Linked DNA regions of Stappia indica. The protein of the gene in region 1 interacts with the protein of each later gene in a pairwise test. Links are inferred from orthologs where the notes say so. Each region holds a gene or a part of one and is shown on either strand. Other genes may lie near its edges. The genes, in order: yegS and gltA.

Evidence for each region.
Region 2: the proteins of yegS (region 1) and gltA interact in binary tests that used the Escherichia coli proteins (3 or more experiments, as listed by UniProt). The link is inferred for Stappia indica from one-to-one orthologs.

What each region holds. Positions count from the first base shown.
Region 1 is NZ_CP046908.1:1,182,207-1,185,574, reverse strand. What follows is about bases 1-2,861. They hold yegS (lipid kinase YegS), read left to right. Parts: upstream 1-911; coding sequence 912-1,811; downstream 1,812-2,861. Other genes in these bases: GH266_RS05695 (helix-turn-helix transcriptional regulator), read left to right, coding at 2,478-2,861; GH266_RS05700 (peroxiredoxin-like family protein), read right to left, coding at 1,823-2,362; purL (phosphoribosylformylglycinamidine synthase subunit PurL), read right to left, coding at 1-723. Also shown: more of GH266_RS05695, read left to right, coding at 2,862-3,284; GH266_RS05690 (DUF2164 domain-containing protein), read right to left, coding at 3,254-3,368. UniProt on the Escherichia coli protein: In vitro phosphorylates phosphatidylglycerol but not diacylglycerol; the in vivo substrate is unknown.
Region 2 is NZ_CP046908.1:349,123-365,143, forward strand. The notes cover bases 11,796-14,752. They hold gltA (citrate synthase), read left to right. Parts: upstream 11,796-12,606; coding sequence 12,607-13,899; downstream 13,900-14,752. Other genes in these bases: gltX (glutamate--tRNA ligase), read left to right, coding at 11,796-12,356; lpxB (lipid-A-disaccharide synthase), read right to left, coding at 14,569-14,752. In the rest of the region: preprotein translocase subunit SecG, read right to left, coding at 49-417; tpiA (triose-phosphate isomerase), read right to left, coding at 551-1,309; GH266_RS01665 (peptidylprolyl isomerase), read left to right, coding at 1,568-3,457; trpD (anthranilate phosphoribosyltransferase), read left to right, coding at 3,492-4,517; indole-3-glycerol phosphate synthase TrpC, read left to right, coding at 4,510-5,319; cyclic pyranopterin monophosphate synthase MoaC, read left to right, coding at 5,323-5,844; GH266_RS01685 (molybdopterin molybdotransferase MoeA), read left to right, coding at 5,877-7,091; transcriptional repressor LexA, read left to right, coding at 7,284-8,000; GH266_RS01695 (ComEC/Rec2 family competence protein), read right to left, coding at 8,035-10,668; more of gltX, read left to right, coding at 10,926-11,795; more of lpxB, read right to left, coding at 14,753-15,765; GH266_RS01715 (LpxI family protein), read right to left, coding at 15,762-16,021.

The DNA.
Region 1 (3,368 bases):
GACCTGCACGGTCGGGCGCTTCTCCTCGATGGTCTCGTCGAACTCCGCCGAGGCCATGGTGGCGCCGCCGACGCCGTCGCGGCCCGTCTTGGCGCCGAGATAGACGACCGGCAGGCCGACGCCCTCGGCCTTGGACAGGAAGATGCCGTCGGCGCGGGCGATGCCGGCGGCGAAGGCGTTGACCAGGCAGTTGCCGTTGTAGCGGGCGTGGAACTCGACCTCGCCGCCGACGGTCGGCACGCCGAAGGAGTTGCCGTAGCCGCCGACGCCGGCAACGACGCCGGAGACCAGGTGCTTCGTGCGCGGATGCTCGGGCGCGCCGAAGCGCAGCGCGTTCATCGCCGCCACGGGCCGTGCGCCCATGGTGAAGACGTCGCGCAGGATGCCGCCGACGCCGGTCGCCGCGCCCTGGTAGGGCTCGATATAGGAGGGGTGGTTATGGCTCTCCATCTTGAAGACCACGACCTCGCCGTCGCCGATATCGACCACGCCGGCATTCTCGCCGGGGCCCTGGATGACGCGGGGCCCGGTGGTCGGCAGGGTCTTCAGCCACTTTTTCGACGACTTGTAGGAACAGTGCTCGTTCCACATGGCCGAGAAGATGCCGAGCTCGGTGAAGGTGGGCTCCCGCCCGATCAAGGCCAGAATGCGCTCGTACTCGTCCGGCTTGAGGCCGTGCGCCTCGACGAGTTCCGGAGTGATGGCGATGTCGTTGGGGATCATGGGGGCCTGCAACCTTTGAAGCGGAAGATGCCGCCCGTTTAGCAAACCGGAGGGCCAAAGGGAATTGTAGACATGCTCCTTCGGCGTTCCCATCTATCACAAGGCTTGCCTTTATGCTCCCGATCGTCGGTCATCCGCTTCCTTCCGCCGCAGCCCCTGCCTCTGCCACACCAGAACGGAACATCCGCATGCGTCGTCTCCTGCTGATCCTGAACGGCAAGTCCTCCCAGCGTGAGGATGTGCGCGAGGCCGTCGAGCGGCTGCGGGCCGAAGGCCACGAGCTGCATGTCAGGGTGACCTATGACGGGGACGACGCGACGCAGTTCGCGCAGGAGGCCGTGCGGCGCGATCCGGGCGAGCGGCCGCAGGTGATCATCGCAGGTGGGGGCGACGGCACGGTGAACCAGGTGGTCGCGGCGGCGCTGGAGGCGGATCCCGCGACCGACTGCGCCTTCGGCGTGTTGCCGCTGGGCACGGCCAACGACTTCGCCACCGGGCTCGGCCTGCCAGTCCAAGACCTCGTCGCCGCGCTGAAGCTCTGCGCCACCGGAACGCCGCGCCCCATCGACGTCGGGCGCATCAACGGGCGGGTCTTCGTCAATGTGGCGAGCGGCGGCTCGGTCACCCGCATCACCCGCGAGACCGATCCGCGTGCCAAGCGCCTGCTGGGCGGTGCCGCCTATCTCATCGCCGGCGCCAGTCGGATCGGCGAGCTGTCGCCGATGCACGCGGTCTTCAAGGCGGACGGGTTTTCCTGGGAGGGCGATTTTATTGCGATGGCCATCGGCAACGGCCGGCTGGCCGGCGGCGGCGTGCCGCTTTGCGCCGATGCACGCATCGACGACGGCCGCCTCGACCTGACGCTGTTTCCCCAACCGGAGGCGGAGCATCTGGTGACGCTCCTGTCCGGCCTGCTGCGCGAGGCCGACAGCCAGTTCGACGGCTATGCCCGCAAGGCGAGCTTCACAAGGCTGACCATCGAGGCCGAGGAGGATCTGGCGATCAACCTCGACGGCGAGCCGATGTCGGCAAGCCGGCTCGACGTTGCGGTCGAGCCGGGCGCCCTGCGCTTCATCACCGGCGAGTAAAAACCCGGTTCTCAGACCGCGGCGGTGTACTCGCCGCGCGCCGGATAGTCGTTCTTGCGCACGAAATCGAGCGCGCCGACCATCTCCTGGAAATGCGGGCGCACGAAGGGCATCGTCTGCACCGAGGCGAAGTAGAGCGTGCCGTCGGTGCGCACCAGGAACACGCCCGGCTCGGAGAACAGCTCCGGCTCCTCGATGCCGATGGAGGTCGTGCCGCGCCCGGCCGAGACATACAGCCCCCAGTCGCGCGCTACCTGCAGCGGCAGGCCGTAGCCGATGCGCAGGGCCTGCGCCCCGATCTTCTCCGCCATCGCCTCTGCCCGCTCCCTATCGTCGGAGGACAGGGCCAGCGTCGTCACGTCGCGCTCGGCAAAGGCCGGGGTCAGGCGCTCCAGCTCCTTCAGATAGGTGGCGCAGATCGGGCAGTGCAGGCCGCGATAGAAGACGACGAGCGTCGCAAAGTCCGGCTTCTCGGCGGCAAGATCGAAGCGGCCGTGGGCGAGCGTCTCCAGCGCGAGCGCGGGAACTGCCTGGCGGGGAAAGAGGGACATGGGCGTCCTTTCGGGAAGCTCTTGGCGGGCGGTCGTCGCCGGCCATCCTTGTTGGCTGTGCCAAGGTAATGTATGAAAGGAAAAGTTCAGTCCGCCTTTCATGATCGAGAGTTCAATGAACGATGCCAGCATGCCGCAAGGGCGGGTCGACCGGCTGTCGGCCCTGATCGACCGGTTCCGCATTTCCGCCTGCGTGCTGGGCACGGCCCTGCCGCAGGGCGAGCCGGCGCATCTTCTGCTGACGGGCGATGGGAACCTTAGCGAGAACGAGCCGCTCGCCCTGCGGCGGCTGGTGTTCCGCGTCGACGGCACGCGCGAGGCCTGCCGGCTGCAAGGGCCGGTGGCGGTGGCGGCAAGGGTCGATCTCGGCGGGCCGGGCTCGCCGCTCGCCACCGCGCTGCCGGAAGAGGTCTGCATCGACCTTGCCGAGGCGCCGGCGCTGGCGGCGGTTGCCGCCGTGCTGCACGAGGAGGTGACCAGTCCGCGCTGCGGCGGCAAGGCCATCGTCGACCGTCTGTGCGAGATCGTGGTGATCCGCTTCCTGCGCCATGCCATCGAGACCGGGCAGGCGCGCGACGGGCTGATCGCCGGGCTCGGCCATCCGCAGATCATGCTGGCGCTGGTCGCCATGCACGAGGCGCCGGAGCGGCGCTGGCGGCTGGAGGACCTGGCGTCGGTCTGCGGCATGTCGCGCACGGCCTTCGCCACCGGCTTCCGCCGGATCGTCGGGCAGACGCCGGGCGCCTATCTGCAGGCCTGGCGGCTATGCCTGGCGCGGCAGGAGATCGAGCGGGGAGGGGTGTTGAAGAGCGTTGCCGGCCGGGTCGGGTTTTCCAGCGCCTCGGCCTTCAGCCGGGCCTATTCGCGCCAGTTCGGCCAGCCGCCGAGCGGTCACGCGCGGGTGGGCTTTTCCAGCACGTAGACCGCGTCCGTCGCCTCTTCCAGGCGGGCGGCAATCGCCGCCTGGGCATCGAAGAGGCCGCGATTGTAGAAGGCGTTGCCGATC
Region 2 (16,021 bases), 820 kb from region 1 along the record:
GCGACGGGTATCGCGGGGCATTGGATGAAGACGCTTGCCGCCCTGGGCTTACTGCGCCGCCGGAACCTGCGGTCCGGAAGGCGTCTCGGGCGGACGCAACTGGTCGAGGATGCCGTTGCCGGAACCCGACGTTCCCTCGCCGACCGGCGCGCTCTGCGTACCGGGCGCGGCGTCGAGGATCGAGGCCGGACGGTCGCCGTTCTTGGCCAGCAGCGCAAGACCCAGCGAGGTCGCGAAGAAGACCGCAGCCAGAATCGCCGTTGCGCGGGTCAGCACGTTGCCGCTGCCGCGGCTGGACATCATCCCGCCACCGCCGCCGCCGATGCCCAGGGCACCGCCTTCGGAACGCTGCAGGAGAACCACCAGGACGAGCGCAAGCACGACCATAAGATGAATAACGATGACAACGGTTTCCATCGACAACCAGTCTTTCGTGTTCGGATTGCAGCGGGTTCTACACCAATGCCGTCACGGTTTCCACCCTTGATCGGCCCCGACTGCACTCATGGCAGCCAGCTGATGGCCGCATAACAAAAGGTTTGCCGGCGGATCAGCCGGCGGCCTTTGCGATCGCAAGGAAATCGGCGGCCTTCAGGCTGGCGCCGCCGACCAGCGCGCCGTCGACATTGTCGACCGACAGCAGCTCGCCGGCATTGGCCGGCTTCACCGAGCCGCCGTAAAGCAGCCGGATCGAGGCGGCCGAGGGCCCGAACCGTCCCTGCAGTTCCTTGCGCATATAGGCATGCATCTCGGCCACGTCATCCACCGTCGGCGTCAGGCCGGTGCCGATGGCCCAGACCGGCTCGTAGGCAACGACCAGCCGGGCGCCGTCCGCGCCCTCCGGCACCGAGCCGGCAAGCTGTGCGCCGACCACCTCGAGAGCCTTGCCCGCCTTGCGCTCGGCTTCCGTCTCGCCGACGCAGACGATGGCGATAAGGCCCGCCCGCCACGCGGCCTCCGCCTTGGCCCGCACCAGCGCGTCGCTCTCGCCATGATCGGCCCGGCGCTCGGAATGGCCGACGATGACCCAGCGCGCGCCGGAATCGGCCAGCATCTCGGCCGAGATGTCGCCTGTGTGGGCGCCGCTCGCCGCCGGGTGGCAGTCCTGGCCGCCGATGCTGAGGCCGCTGTCGCCGGCCGCAGCTGCGGCCGCGGCAACCAGCGTCGCGGGCGGGCAGATGGCGAGATCGACCGAAGCGGCGAGACCGCCGGCCGCCGCCTCCGCCATGGAACGCAGCTCGCCGAGCGCGGTCGCCAGCCCGTTCATCTTCCAGTTTCCGGCGATCAGCGGCGTGTTCCTGTCGGTCATTTCGGCATCCTCGGCTGGCATGCGGTCGGCGATGGGCGTGCCGGGCGGGCACATTCAATGCCGGTGCTACCAGAATTTCCGCCTCGTTCAAGACGATACGGCGCAAGCCTTTGCCCGAGCCTTTGCCCAAGCCATTGCCTGTGCCTTGCCCCTGCCGATCCGCATCTCTATGATCCGCCCGCTCCAGCTCGGATTTTACCCAAGGTCCGGGCCGTATCCTGTTGCCCCGGTAACGCCCCTGTAACGACGGAACCTGCAATGCTCGACACTCTGCGCAGCGGCGCAAAGTCATGGATTTCCAAACTCCTGATCGCTCTTCTCGTCATCAGCTTCGCGATCTGGGGCATTTCGGGTGATCTTCTCAATGTCGGCGGCGACCAGGTCGCGACCGTGGGCGACCGCAAGATCTCGATCGTCGAGTTCGACAATGCCTATCGGCGCGAGCTCGACACGATCGGCCGCAACATCGGACGGCCGCTGTCGACCGTCGAGGGCGCCTCGCTCGGCATTCCCGCACAGGTGCTCGGACGCCTGATCGCCGAAGCCGCGCTGAACGAGACCGCGGACGAGTACAATCTCGGCCTGTCCGACCAGCAGCTGGTCCGCCTCATCCAGGAGGCCCCGGCCTTCCAGGCGCCGGGCGGCGGCTTCGACCGCGCCCTGCTGTCGCGCGTGCTGATGGCCAACGGCCTGACCGAGGACGCCTTCGTCGCCGAGCGCCGGCTGCTGGAGGAGCGCCGCCAGATCGCCGATGCGATCAGCGGCGGCCTTGCGACCCCGGCGGCGATGCTGGAGGCGTTCAACCAGCACGCCAACGAGGAGCGCAGCGTCGACTACGTGGAATTCGGCGCCGACCAGGCCGGCGAGATCCCCGCCCCGACGGACGCCGAGCTCACCACCTATTTCGAGGCCAACCAGGACACGTTCCGCGCGCCCGAATACCGCAAGGTGGCGCTGCTGTCGCTGACGCCCGAGCGCCTGGCGCGCCCGGACGAGGTCAGCGAGGACGACCTGCGCCAGGAATATGCCGCGTCCGGCGACCGCTTCGGCGAGCCGGAGCGCCGCCGCATCCTGCAGATCCCGCTGGGCGATGCGGCCGCGGTCGAAGCGGCCCGCACCGCCCTTTCGGAAGGCAAGACCTTCGAGGACATTCTCGCCGAGCGCGGCCTGACGGAAGCGCAGGTGGAGCTGGGCAACATGGCTCGCACCGAGTTGCTCGACCCGGCCATCGCCGAGGCGGCGTTCTCGCTCGCCGAGGGCCAGACCTCCGGCATCGTCGAGGGTCGCCTGACCTCCGTGCTGCTCAAGGTCGCCGAGATCACCGAGGCGCACCAGTCGCCGCTGGAGGAGGTCGGTCCGGAACTGCGCAAGGAGGTCGCCCTGCGCCTTGCGACGCGCGAGGTGCTGGACCTGCATGACGAGATCGAGGACGCCCGCGCCGGCGGCGCGACGCTGCAGGAGGTCGCGGAGCGATTCTCCCTGACCCTCGACGCGCCGGCCGCCTTCGACAGCGCCGGCAAGGACCAGGCCGGCAATGCCGTCACGCTGCCGGACGCGAACGACCTGATCTCCGACGTGTTCGAGAGCGATGTCGGCATCGAGGCCGACATGCTGCAGCTCGGCCGCGACGGCTTCCTGTGGTTCGAGGTGCAGGAAGTCGTGCCGGCCCGCGACCGCACGCTGGACGAGGTCCGCCCGCAGGTCGTCGACGCCTGGACCGCGCAGCAGCGCACCCAGCGGCTCGACGATCTGGCCAAGTCCATCGTGGACGAGGTCCGCGGCGGCAAGTCGCTGCAGGACGTCGCCACCGAGCGCGGCCTGACTGTTGCCTCCGCGACCGGCATCAAGCGCAACGGCGCCAACGGCCCCCTGCCCGCCTCGGCCATCCCGTCCGTGTTCTCCGGTCCGGTCGGCACGCTCGGCAGCGCCGCGCACGAGGGAGGCCGCCGTCTCGTCTTCCGCGTTACCGGCGCCAATGCCCCGGCCTTCTTCCGCGAGGCCGGCGAGATCGCCGCGCTCGACCAGCGGCTGGCCGAGGCGCTGCAGAACTCGGTCATCGGCCAGTATGTCGGCGAGCGCGAGGCGCGTCTCGGCGTCAGCGTCAACCAGGCCAACATCAACCGGGTGCTCGGCCAGGGCGGTAGCTGATGCCGCCCCGGGTCCCTTTCGGGAGGACGTCGATTTGAGCAACCTCAAGACCCTGATCGCCAAGGCCGCCGACGGGCACGCCCTGTCGCGCGCCGAGGCCCAGTCCGCCTTCGACATCATCATGTCGGGTGCGGCGACCCCGGCACAGATCGGCGGCTTCCTGATGGCGCTGCGGGTGCGCGGCGAGACCGTCGACGAGATCGCCGGCGCCGTCGCGACGATGCGCTCCAAGATGGTCCCGGTCTCCGCCCCGGCCGATGCGGTCGACGTGGTGGGCACCGGGGGCGATGCCTCGGGCAGCTACAACATCTCCACCTGCTCGGCCTTCGTGGTCGCCGGCTGCGGCGTTCCTGTCGCCAAGCACGGCAACCGCTCGCTGTCGTCGAAATCGGGCGCCGCCGACGTGCTGGCCGCGCTCGGCGTCGACATCGACATCGGCCCGGCGCAGATTTCCCGCTGCATCCGCGAGGCGGGCCTCGGCTTCATGTTCGCGCCGAACCACCATTCGGCGATGAAGCATGTCGGCCCGGCCCGCACCGAGCTCGGCACCCGCACGATCTTCAACCTGCTCGGCCCGCTGTCCAACCCGGCCGGCGTCAAGCGCCAGATGGTCGGCGTCTTCGCCTCGCAATGGGTGGAGCCGATCGCCCGGGTGCTCGCCGCCCTCGGCTCCGAATCGGCCTGGGTCGTGCACGGCTCCGACGGTCTCGACGAGATCACCACGACCGGCCCGACCCGCGTCGCCGCTCTGGAAAACGGCGAGGTCCGCCTGTTCGAGATCTCGCCGCAGGATGTCGGCCTTTCGGTGCATCAGCCTGCCGACCTGAAGGGCGGCGAGGCGCCGGAAAACGCCGTCGCGCTCAAGGCGGTGCTGGAGGGCGAGAAGTCCGCCTATCGCGACACGGTCCTGATGAATGCCGGCGCGACGCTGGTGGTTGCCGGCCGCGCGCCGACCCTTGCCGAGGGCGTCGCGATGGCCGCGAATGCCATCGACAGCGGCAATGCGCTGGCCCGGCTGTCGCGCCTGGTCGAGGTGTCGAACGAGGCCCGCGATGGCTGACATCCTGGAAAAGATCGGCGCCTACAAGCGCCAGGAGATCACTGCCGCCAAGGCCGCCGTGCCGCAGGCCGAGATCGAGCGGCGCGCCGCAGACGCAGATGCCCCGCGCGGTTTCCTGAACGCACTGCGCGCCCGCAAGGCCGCCGGCGACTTCGGCCTGATCGCCGAGATCAAGAAGGCGAGCCCCTCCAAGGGCCTGATCCGCGCCGATTTCGATCCGCCGGCGCTTGCCCGCGCCTACGAGGCGGGCGGTGCGGCCTGCCTTTCCGTGCTGACCGACACCCCATCCTTCCAGGGCGCGCCGGAGTTCCTCGTCGCGGCCCGTGCCGCCACGTCGCTGCCGGCCCTGCGCAAGGATTTCCTCTACGACACCTATCAGGTGTTCGAGGCCCGCGCCTGGGGCGCCGACTGCATCCTGATCATCATGGCCGCCGTCGACGATGCGCTGGCCGCCGACCTGGAAGCGACCGCCTTCGGCCTCGGCATGGACGTGCTGGTCGAGGTGCACGATGCGGACGAGCTGGAGCGCGCGCTGCGCCTCGCCTCGCCGATGATCGGCATCAACAACCGCAACCTGAAGACCTTCGAGACGCGGCTGGAAACCAGCGAGGATCTGGCCGGGATGATCCCGGACGACCGCCTCGTCGTCGGCGAATCGGGCCTCTTCACCCCGCAGGATCTTGCGCGGATGGAGCGCTGCGGCATCTCTACCTTCCTGATCGGCGAGAGCCTGATGCGCCAGGACGACGTGACGGGTGCGACGCGCGCGCTGCTGGCGCGCCCCGGCCTTGCTGCGGAGTAGGACATGGTCGGCACATCTTCTGGAGACGCTTCCCCGCGCCTGACCCATCTGGACGAGAGCGGCGCGGCCAACATGGTCGACGTCTCGACCAAGGAGGTCACCTCCCGCGAGGCGCGCGCCGAAGGCCATGTGCGCATGAAGCCGGAGACGCTGGCGCTGATCCTGTCGGGCTCGGCCAAGAAGGGCGACGTCATCGCCACCGCCCGCATCGCCGGCATCATGGCCGCCAAGCGCACCCATGAGCTGGTGCCGCTCTGCCATCCGCTGCTGCTGTCCAAGGTCGCGGTCGACATCGTGCCGGATGAGGCGCTTCCGGGCTTGCGCGTCACCGCGATGGCCCGCGTTTCGGGCCAGACCGGCGTCGAGATGGAGGCGCTGACCGCCTGCTCGGTCACCTGCCTGACGATCTACGACATGGCCAAGGCCGTCGACCGCGGCATGACCATCGGCGGCATCCGCGTTCTCGCCAAGTCCGGCGGCAAGTCCGGCGACTGGACCGCGGCAAGCGAAACCAACCCCGCCTGACACAAGGCCAACTGACGTGAGGGACGGCTGACATGGCGCTGATCTCGGTCGACGAAGCCCTGTCGCGACTTCTCGGCGGCATCGAGCCTGTCGGAGGCGAGACCGTGCCGCTCGCCAGCGCCAACGGCCGCGTGCTCGCCGCCGACCTTGCCGCGACGCGCACCCAGCCGCCCTTTGCAGCCTCCGCCATGGACGGCTATGCGGTGCGCGCGGCCGATATCGCCGCGGTTCCTGCAACGCTCAAGCTGATCGGCGAAGCCCCTGCGGGCCGCGCCTTCACTGGTGCCATCAAGGCGGGCGAGACCGTGCGCATCTTCACCGGCGCCCCGCTTCCCGAAGGCAGCGACACGATCCTGATCCAGGAGAACACCGAGCGCGACGGCGATCTCGTCACCGCACTGGAAAGCGCCCCGCCGGGCAAGTTCGTGCGCCCCGCCGGGCTCGACTTCAAGGCCGGCGAGACGCTGCTCGCCGCCGGCACGCGGCTCGACTATCGCCGCCTTGCGCTGGCGGCGGCCATGAACCACCCCGTGCTGGAGCTGCGCCGCCGGCCGAAGGTCGCGATCCTGGCGACGGGCGACGAGCTGGTCGAGCCGGGCGAGCAGCCTGGGTCGGACCAGATCATCGCCTCCAACCATGCCGGCATTGCCGCCCTGGTCGAGGATTGCGGCGGCGAACCGCTGCAGCTCGGCATCGCCGCCGACCGGCGCGAGCACATTGCCGAGAAGATCGCCGGGGCACGGGCGGCCGGTGCCGACATTCTCGTGACGCTCGGCGGGGCTTCCGTCGGCGATCATGACCTGGTGCAGGAAGTGCTTGCCGCCTCCGGCATGGAACTCGGCTTCTGGCGCATCGCCATGCGGCCCGGCAAGCCGCTGATGGCCGGCCGGATCGAGGGCATGCGCGTGCTCGGCCTGCCGGGCAACCCGGTCTCCAGCCTCGTCTGCGGCGTTCTCTTCCTGCGCCCGCTGATCGACGCCCTGCTCGGCCGCCCGCCGCGCCGGCGCGACGCCGAGCTGCTGCCGCTGGCCGCCGATATCGGCGGCAACGACCAGCGCGAGGACTATCTGAGGGCCCGCATCCTGCGCCAGGACGATGGCACGGAGCGCGTCGCCCCGTTCGAGCGGCAGGATTCCTCCATGCTGGCAACGCTCACCCGCGCCGATGCGCTGGTGGTGCGCCCGCCCCACGCCGCCCCCCTGCCCGCCGGCACGCCGGTCCCGGTCCTGCGCCTGCCTCAAGGCTGAACCGGCCCCAGAGCTGAGCCGCCCCCGCACCTCGCCGCTTCTTGTTTCGTTCCTCCAGGGGCATTGTGGAACAAGGCAGGAACGGTTAGACTATGTTCATGATTTGTACATAGCCTGAGTCGCAGGCAGCGATCGGCAGCATCCGGCCGGCTTCGGCCCGGCTGCTGAGCCAGAGCGGGGGGACCCAAGCGCATGTTGACGCGCAAGCAGCACGAATTGCTCCTGTTCATCCACGAGAGGCTGAAGGAAACCGGCGTTCCTCCCTCGTTCGACGAGATGAAGGACGCGCTCGACCTGCGGTCCAAATCGGGCATCCACCGGCTGATCACCGCGCTGGAAGAGCGTGGCTTCATCCGCCGCCTGCCGAACCGCGCTCGCGCGCTGGAGATCGTCAAGCTGCCGGAATCCGTCGCGCCGGGCCTTGCCTCGCAGCGCGGCCAGGGCTTCTCGCCCTCCGTCATCGAGGGCTCTCTCGGCAAGACGCCGCCGGTGGAGCGGCCCCCCGCCCCGCCGCCTGCGGCCAATGACAGCGTCGAGATCCCCGTCATGGGCCGCATCGCCGCCGGCGTGCCGATCGAGGCGATCCAGTCCCACAGCCACACCATCGCCATGCCGGCCGACCTGCTCGGCAACGGCGATCACTATGCGCTGGAAGTGCGCGGCGATTCCATGATCGAGGCCGGCATTCTCGACGGCGACACGGTTGTGATCCGCCGTTCGGACAGCGCCGACAGCGGCGACATCGTCGTCGCCCTGATCGACGACGAGGAAGCGACGTTGAAGCGCCTGCGCAAGAAGGGCGCGTCCGTCGCACTGGAGGCCGCCAATCCGGCCTACGAGACCCGTATCTTCGGTCCGGGGCGCGTGCGGATCCAGGGCAAGCTCGTCTCGTTGTTCCGCCGCTACTGAGGGCGGGCGCCGGACGGAGCGCGGCACTGCACGGTTATTTCGGCGTCCAGGGTCGGCGACGCCCGTAGCTCGGGCGCACCGCGATATCGAGCGGCCCGGCAGCCCCGGCGTGAGGAATACCCTGCCGCGCCGGAGGGAACTTGGGAGAGTGCGCCGAAGAGAGCGCTCGAGGGGGCTCTGGAGGGACAGGGTCGGATGGGCCTGCGGGCACGCCCGCTGGTCCGGCAGGGGCCGCATCCGAGCCGCCGGAAAGGGCAGCGGAGACGGCAGCAGGATCGGCGGCATGCGTTGATGCCGCGGCGGAGCGTGGAGCCGGCGAAGGTCCGGCTTCCGGCATCGAAGAGGCCGCAAAATCGGGCGCAGAATCGGGCGCACTGAAATAGAGCGCAACGGCGCCGTCGCGGGCAAGCCGAGCGCCGTCGAACACTTGCCGCGCCCGGCAATCGGGCGGGGCGATCAGCGCTGAGACGATGATGTCGACCTTGCGGCAGTCCTCCTCGAAGGCGGCGCTGTCGCGCACCAGCGAGACCAGCAGTGCGGGCGGGCCTTGCGCCGCTGCGACGGGTCTTGGCTCTGGCCCTGATCCTGACCCTGGTCCTGGTCTTGGTCCTGGTGGCGCGTTGGCGGAGGTTCCGTGCCGGGTCCCCGCCCCCGGCGAGCCGTGCGCCCGCACCAGGCAGGCGAGCTTGTCGCAGTGCATATCCTTGGCGGAAATCCGCCGGTTCCCGTGCTCCCGTACGCCGACGCCGTCGGCCCGCAGCCACACCTCCGGCAGGAAGCCGCTCGGGCGCGAGGAAACGCGCAAGTCCCCCGCTGCATCACGGACGGCGATGGTCGTGCCGTTCGCCGATATCAGCATGTCCGGCTGCCGGTGCTGGGCATAAAGCAGCACCGAGGCGGCAAGCGGCAACAGGGCCACTGGGCGATATCCCCGCGGCGCGAGGCAGGCAATGAGCCCGGCCGCGACCACGGCCAGCGTGCCGGCGAGCGAGGGCGCACCGATCACCCCGTCATCCGGCGTCAACCCGCTCACCCAGGTTGCCATCGCCACGACAAGATCGATGCCCGCCCCCATCGCCGCGAGCGGCAGCGCCTCCAGCCCGAAGGGCAGCAGGGCCAGCGCCAGCACGGCGAAGGGCATCACGACCAGCGTCACCACCGGCATTGCCAGCAGGTTGCCGAGCGTGCCGAGCGGCGAGATGCGGTGGAAGTGATAGGCGCCGATGGCCCCGGTCGCGAGACCCGCGATCAGCGAGGTCAGCAGCAGGCCCCAGAACCACCCCGCAGCCCCCGACGTTGCCGCCTGCAGCAGCCCGCGGCCGGGCGGCGCCATCGGCGCCTTGCGTTCGCGCGCCGCGCGCCGGCGGGTGATCTCCTCATAGGCGGCGACCAGCGCGATGACGGCGGCGAAGGACATCTGGAACCCGGGATCGAGCAACGCCTCCGGCAGGACGGCGAGAATGAGGAAGACGGCAATCGCGACATTGCGCAACGTCAGGGCGCGCCGGGCGAAGATCCGCCCGCAAAACACCAGCACGATCATCACGAAGGCGCGCTGCGTGGCGATCGAGCCGCCGGAAATGCCGAGATAGAACACCGCCGCCGACATGGCCGCAACGGCCGCCCAGGCGTCGATCCGCCGTTCCTGCACGAGGTGCGAGGACAGCGCCAGCAGCCCCCGCACGACGAAGAAGACGGAGCCTGCGAACAGCGCCATGTGCAGGCCGGAAATCGCCAGGATATGGGCAAGGCCGGCGGTCCTGAGCGCCTCCGTCACCGGCTCGGGGATCAGCGACCGGTCGCCGGTGATCAGCGCGATGGCGAGCGCGGCCGCCGTCGTCTCGCCGAGCGCTTCGAGGATCCGCGCGGCAATCGCCAGGCGCAGGTGGGCGACCCCGGCCTTCAGCCGCAGGGACACGGGCGCCGGCCCCAGATCGACGCGGCTCGGCGCACCGAAGGCAAAACCGGTCGCGCCGATCCCGTCGAAGAAGGCGCGAAAGGCAAAGTCGTAGCCGCCGGGAATCACGGCAGCAGAAGGCGGCATCAGCCTGGCCCGCAGCCGCACACCCTCGCCCACGCCGATGCTCTCGCCATCCGGACCGCCGCGCAGGGATACGCGGACCCGGTAGGGCGTGGCCGTCGCCGCAAGCCGCTCTATCCCCGCAACGCGCAGGAGCAGCCGCGTGCCGCGGTCGGTGCGCTCGGCCTCCTCCACGAAGCCGGTCAGCGTCACGCTGCGCGCCCGGTCGATCACCGGCGCGCCGACCAGCTCGGTGCGCAGCGCCCCGGTGAAAACGCCCGACAGGACAAGGGCAAGCACCAGGAGCGGCAGGGCCGATGCACCGCGGCGCGCGGCGAGAAACCAGCCCGCCCAGGCAAGGGCGGCAGCGGGCGCAAGGACGAGGACAAGCGGCTCGGCCGGCAGGCGGAAATAGACGGCGATGCCGAGGGTGAAGGCGAGCGCGGCGTAGGCAAGCCCGCGACCCTGCGCAAGGCTTTCACTTGCTGCTGCCGCAAACCTTGTCCCCGGCCCCTGCGGTTCGTGCCATCCTGTGCGGGCTCGCCGACGACGGGCAAGCAGGTCCGCAAGCGGCAAGGCAGGCAGCGCAAGCCAGCGGCGCTCGGCCCGACGGCCTTGCACCGTGTCAGGTAGCGTGTCAGGCACCATGCCTTGTCGTGCCTGCCTGTCGTCGCCCTCGCCCGTCCGGGACACCCCAGCCGCCCCTCCCCCTGGCTGCTGCGTGCCACCGAACGCTCAAGCATTGGTGGCGCGCCGCCGCTGTGCTACACGGTCGCCGACCGTGCCAGAACCGGAGCGTTGCATTGCAACCCGGGTTCGCGCAAGACGCGAAACGGCACCGGACAGTCCCGAAGGCTCGCCGGACGCACCGTCCCGGCACCGCCACCGATCACGAGGCCTTTTGAATGAGCTCTCCCGTCGTCACGCGCTTTGCGCCCTCCCCGACCGGCTACCTGCATATCGGCGGCGCCCGCACGGCGCTGTTCAACTGGCTCTATGCCCGCCGCTTCGGCGGCAAGATGCTGCTGCGGATCGAGGATACCGACCGGGAACGCAGCACCGATGCGGCGATCTCCGCGATCCTCGACGGGCTGACCTGGCTCGGCCTCGACTGGGAGGGCGAGGCGATCTCGCAGTTCGCCCGCGCCGCGCGCCACCGCGAGGCGGCCGAGAGCCTGATCGAGAAGGGCATGGCCTATCGCTGCTACGCAACGCCGGAAGAGCTGACCGCGATGCGCGAGGAGCAGCGCGCCAACGGCCTGCCGCCGCGCTATGACGGGCGCTGGCGCGACCGCGATCCCTCCGAGGCGCCGGCCGGCGTCAAGCCGGCGATCCGCCTCAAGGCGCCGGTCGACGGCGAGACGGTGATCGAGGACAGGGTGCAGGGCCGCGTCGTCTTCCCGAACAAGGACCTCGACGACCTGGTGCTGCTGCGCTCCGACGGCACGCCGACCTACATGCTGGCCGTCGTCGTCGACGACCACGACATGGGCGTCACCCACATCATCCGCGGCGACGATCACCTGACCAATGCCGCCCGCCAGACGCTGATCTACCAGGCGCTCGGCTGGGACGTGCCGGTGATGGCGCATATCCCGCTGATCCACGGGCCGGACGGGGCCAAGCTGTCGAAGCGCCACGGCGCGCTCGGCGTCGAGGCCTATCGCGCCATGGGCTACCTGCCGGCCGCCATGCGCAACTATCTCGCGCGCCTCGGCTGGAGCCATGGCGACGACGAGATTTTCTCGACCGAAGAGATGACCGGCTGGTTCGATCTCGACGCCATCGGCAAGTCGCCCTCGCGCTTCGACTTCAAGAAGCTGGAGAACCTCAACGGTCACTACATGCGCGCCGCCGGCGCGGATGAGCTGCTGGCCGACTTCACCAGCTTCCTGCCGCATGCGGAGAACGCGCAAGGCCTGCGCAACTGGCTGCAGGATCCGGCGCATGTCGAGATGTTCCGCACCGCCCTGCCGGGGCTGAAGGAGCGCGCCAAGACCCTGGTCGAGCTTGCCGACAGCGCCGAATACCTGTGGGTGCAGCGCCCGCTCGCCATGGACGAGAAGGCCGAAAAGCTGCTGGAGGCGGACGATGCGCGCAAGGTGCTCGCCGACCTGCATGGCCGCCTGTCCGCACTCGAGACCTGGAGCGCGGAAGCGACCGAGGAAGCCGTGCGCACCTATGCCGAGGAGACCGATCTCAAGCTCGGCAAGGCGGCGCAGCCGCTGCGCGCGGCGCTGACCGGCCGGGGCACCTCGCCCGGCATCTTCGATGTGCTGGCCGTGCTCGGCCGCGAGGAATCGCTCGCCCGCATCGCCGACCAGGCCGCCGGCTGACCCGATACGGCCCGGCACCTGCGCCGGCCGGAACCAGGCGGCGGCCCGATCCCGGCCGCCGCCTGCGGTTCACATGAACCCGCCGTCACCCTGTGACGAAAGCGTTAGGGAGGCGCGCTTGCGGGGAGCGGACAAATGGGATACGCAACATTCGACCTTTCCTCCCGCCGTGTGTCCGGCACGCCCCAGCCTCTCCTGGAAGCCGGCCCGGACGATCCTGCGGCGCGCTTCATACAAGGGGGTAGCCTGAATGAGCGACAACACTGCCAAGCTGACGATGGGTGACAAGTCCTGGGACTTGAAGGTGCGTCCGGGCTCCATCGGACCCGACGTCGTCGATATCGCCTCGCTTTATGCGCAGACCGGCTGTTTCACCTACGACCCGGGCTTCACCTCGACCGCCTCGTGCGAATCCGCCATCACCTATATCGACGGCGACGAGGGCACCCTGCTGTATCGCGGCTATCCGATCGAGCAGCTGGCCGAGCACGGTGACTTCCTGGAGAGCTGCTACCTGCTGCTCTACGGCGAGCTGCCGACCAAGGCCCAGAAGGACGACTTCGTGCATCGCGTGACCTATCACACGATGATCCACGAGCAGATGAGCCGCTTCTTCACCGGCTTCCGCCGCGACGCCCATCCGATGGCGATCATGGTCGGCACCGTCGGTGCGCTCTCGGCCTTCTACCACGACTCGACCGACATTTCGGACCCGCACCAGCGCATGGTGGCGAGCCTGCGCATGATCGCGAAGATGCCGACGCTTGCGGCCATGGCCTACAAGTATCACGTCGGTCAGCCCTTCGTGTATCCGCGCAACGACCTCGACTACGCCGCGAACTTCCTGCACATGTGCTTTGCGGTGCCTTGCGAGGACTACAAGGTCAACCCCGTTCTCGCCCGCGCCATGGACCGGATCTTCATCCTCCATGCCGACCACGAGCAGAATGCCTCGACCTCGACCGTGCGTCTCGCCGGTTCCTCGGGTGCCAACCCGTTCGCCTGCATCGCGGCCGGCATCGCCTGCCTGTGGGGCCCGGCGCATGGCGGCGCCAACGAGGCGGCGCTCAACATGCTGTCGGAGATCGGCTCGGTCGACCGGATCCCGGAATACATCGCCCGCGCCAAGGACAAGAACGATCCGTTCCGTCTGATGGGCTTCGGCCACCGGGTCTACAAGAACTACGACCCGCGCGCCCGCATCATGCAGAAGACCACGCATGAAGTGCTGGCCGAGCTCGGCATCCGGGACGATCCGCTTCTCGACGTCGCCATGGAGCTGGAGAAGATCGCTCTCAACGACGACTACTTCATCGAGAAGAAGCTCTACCCGAACATCGACTTCTACTCCGGCATCACGCTGCGTGCGCTCGGCTTCCCGACCACCATGTTCACCGTGCTGTTCGCCCTGGCGCGGACCGTCGGCTGGATCGCCCAGTGGAAGGAGATGGTCGAGGACCCGTCCCAGAAGATCGGCCGCCCGCGCCAGCTCTACACGGGCGCGGCACAGCGCGATTACCTGCCGGTCTCCCAGCGCCGCTGAGCGGATCGACAGACCTAAGCTTCGAAAAGGCCGCCTCCGGGCGGCCTTTTTGCGTTTGGGACGACGTGCGCGGGGGCGGCCGAAGCGGAGCAGCACGGCGGTGGTGGCATGGTTCCGGAGCGCGCCTCATAGGCGCCCGGCTCTCCGGTGCCGGCTCGGCGCTGACGCCCCGTCCGGGAGGACGCAAGGAGAGGTTCGGGGTTACTGGGTCCCGGTCTTCGGCTGCGCCGAAACCGGGATGACAGCCTGTGCGTGGAGTTCGCGCAGGCGTGTCCTCACCGCCGCTCTGGAAGCCAATAGGCCCCGGCGCGCGCTTCGCTTGGCCGGGGTGACGGCCGAGGGGATGCGAGGCCGTGCCAGTCTCGCCGGCTGTCGTCCCGGCCGCAGGCGAAGCCGGAGAGCCGGAACCGGAGAGGCACGGCGGTCGTGGCATGGTTCCGGAGCGGCGCTCCAACGCCGCTGCGTCAAACGGGGATAGAAAGCACCGCTCCAGTTGCGACAGCGGGGATAAGTGGCCGGAGACGGGCCCGCGCCATTTGCGCAGGCCGTCTCAATATTTCGGCAAGCTATTGAAAACGATTGAATATTTTTGAGACGGATTTTGCAAAATTTCAGCGCGAATTTGCGTTTGGCGTCTCAATTCGCGTCAAACGCCGATTGCCCGCCCAATCAGGCAGTCCGGCGGCGAGCCTCTTCCAGAACGATGCGCGCGGCGGCGCCCGCCTGGCTCTCGTCCCCCTCCAGCCGCATCACCGTGTCGAGCCGGGCGAAGGCATCGACCTGCCGCCGGCGGGCCGGGCCGTCGACCAGCAGCGGGGCGACCGCATCGGCAAGGGAGCGCGGGTTGGCGTCGTCGTCCAGGAATTCCGGCACGACATTCTCGCCGATGATGATGTTGGGCAGAACCATCGAGCTGACGCGGGCGACCGGCACGATGCGGTGCACGTCCTTGAGCCGGCGAAAGAACCAGTCGAGCTTGTAGGCGACGACCAGCGGCACGCCGGAAATCGCCAGCTCCAGCGAGACGGTGCCGGAGGCGGCAAGCGCCGCATGGGCCCGGCGGAAGGCGGCGAGCTTTGCCGCCTCGCCCGTCACCACCAGCGGCGGGTGCGGCCAGTCGGCAAGCTGCTCCTCGATCATCGGCCGCAAGCGCGGCACGGCCGGCAGCACCACTTCGAGGTCCGGATGCGTCTGCCGCAGGATCTCGACCGCGCCGCGGAAGTCCTGCAGCAGGCGGGTCACCTCGCTGCGCCGGCTACCCGGCAGCATCAGGAGCACCGGCGCCCCCTCCTCCAGCGCGCGCCGTTCGCCGGCGCCGGGACGGAAGTCACCGATCCGCTCGATCAGGGAATGGCCGACATAGCTGGTCGGCGGGCCGCCGAGCCTTTCGTGCACGCCGGGCTCGAACGGCAGGATCGCCAGCAGCCGGTCGACATAGGCGGCCATGCGGCGCGCCCGCCCCGGCCGCCAGGCCCAGACCGACGGCGAGACATAATCGACGATGGGAATGGAGGGCGCGCGCTTGCGCACCCGCTTGGCGACGTTGTGGGTGAAATCGGGACTGTCGACGATGACCAGCACGTCGGGAGCCGCGGCGACCACATCGTCGACGGTCCGGTAGACCCGGCGGACGATGGAGGGCAGCCGCGCCAGCACGGCGCTGAGCCCCATCACCGCGATATCCTCGATGGGAAAGAGGCTGGTCAGGCCCTGCGCTTCCATGCGCTCGCCGCCGACGCCCATGAACTCGACCGGCCGGCCGGCCTGCGCGGCGATGGCCGCCATCATCGGCGCGGCCAGTTGGTCGCCGGACTCCTCGCCCGCGACCACATAGACCCGCAGCGGGCGAACAGCGTCTTCGGTCATTGCCCGCCCTCCGCCTGCGCCGAGGCAGCCTTGCCGGAAATACCCCCGGAAATACCGTAGAGAAACACCCCCGAGCGCGCGGCGAGCGCCACCGTCTCGGCCCGCTCGGCGATCAGCACCCGGCCGGCCTCGATGGCGATGCCGGAGAGCCCCGCGTCCCGCACCCGTTGCACGGTGCCCGGCCCGATGGTCGGCAGGTCGACCCGCAGGTCCTGGCCCGGCTTGGCGCATTTCACCAGTACGCCGCCCTTGCCGC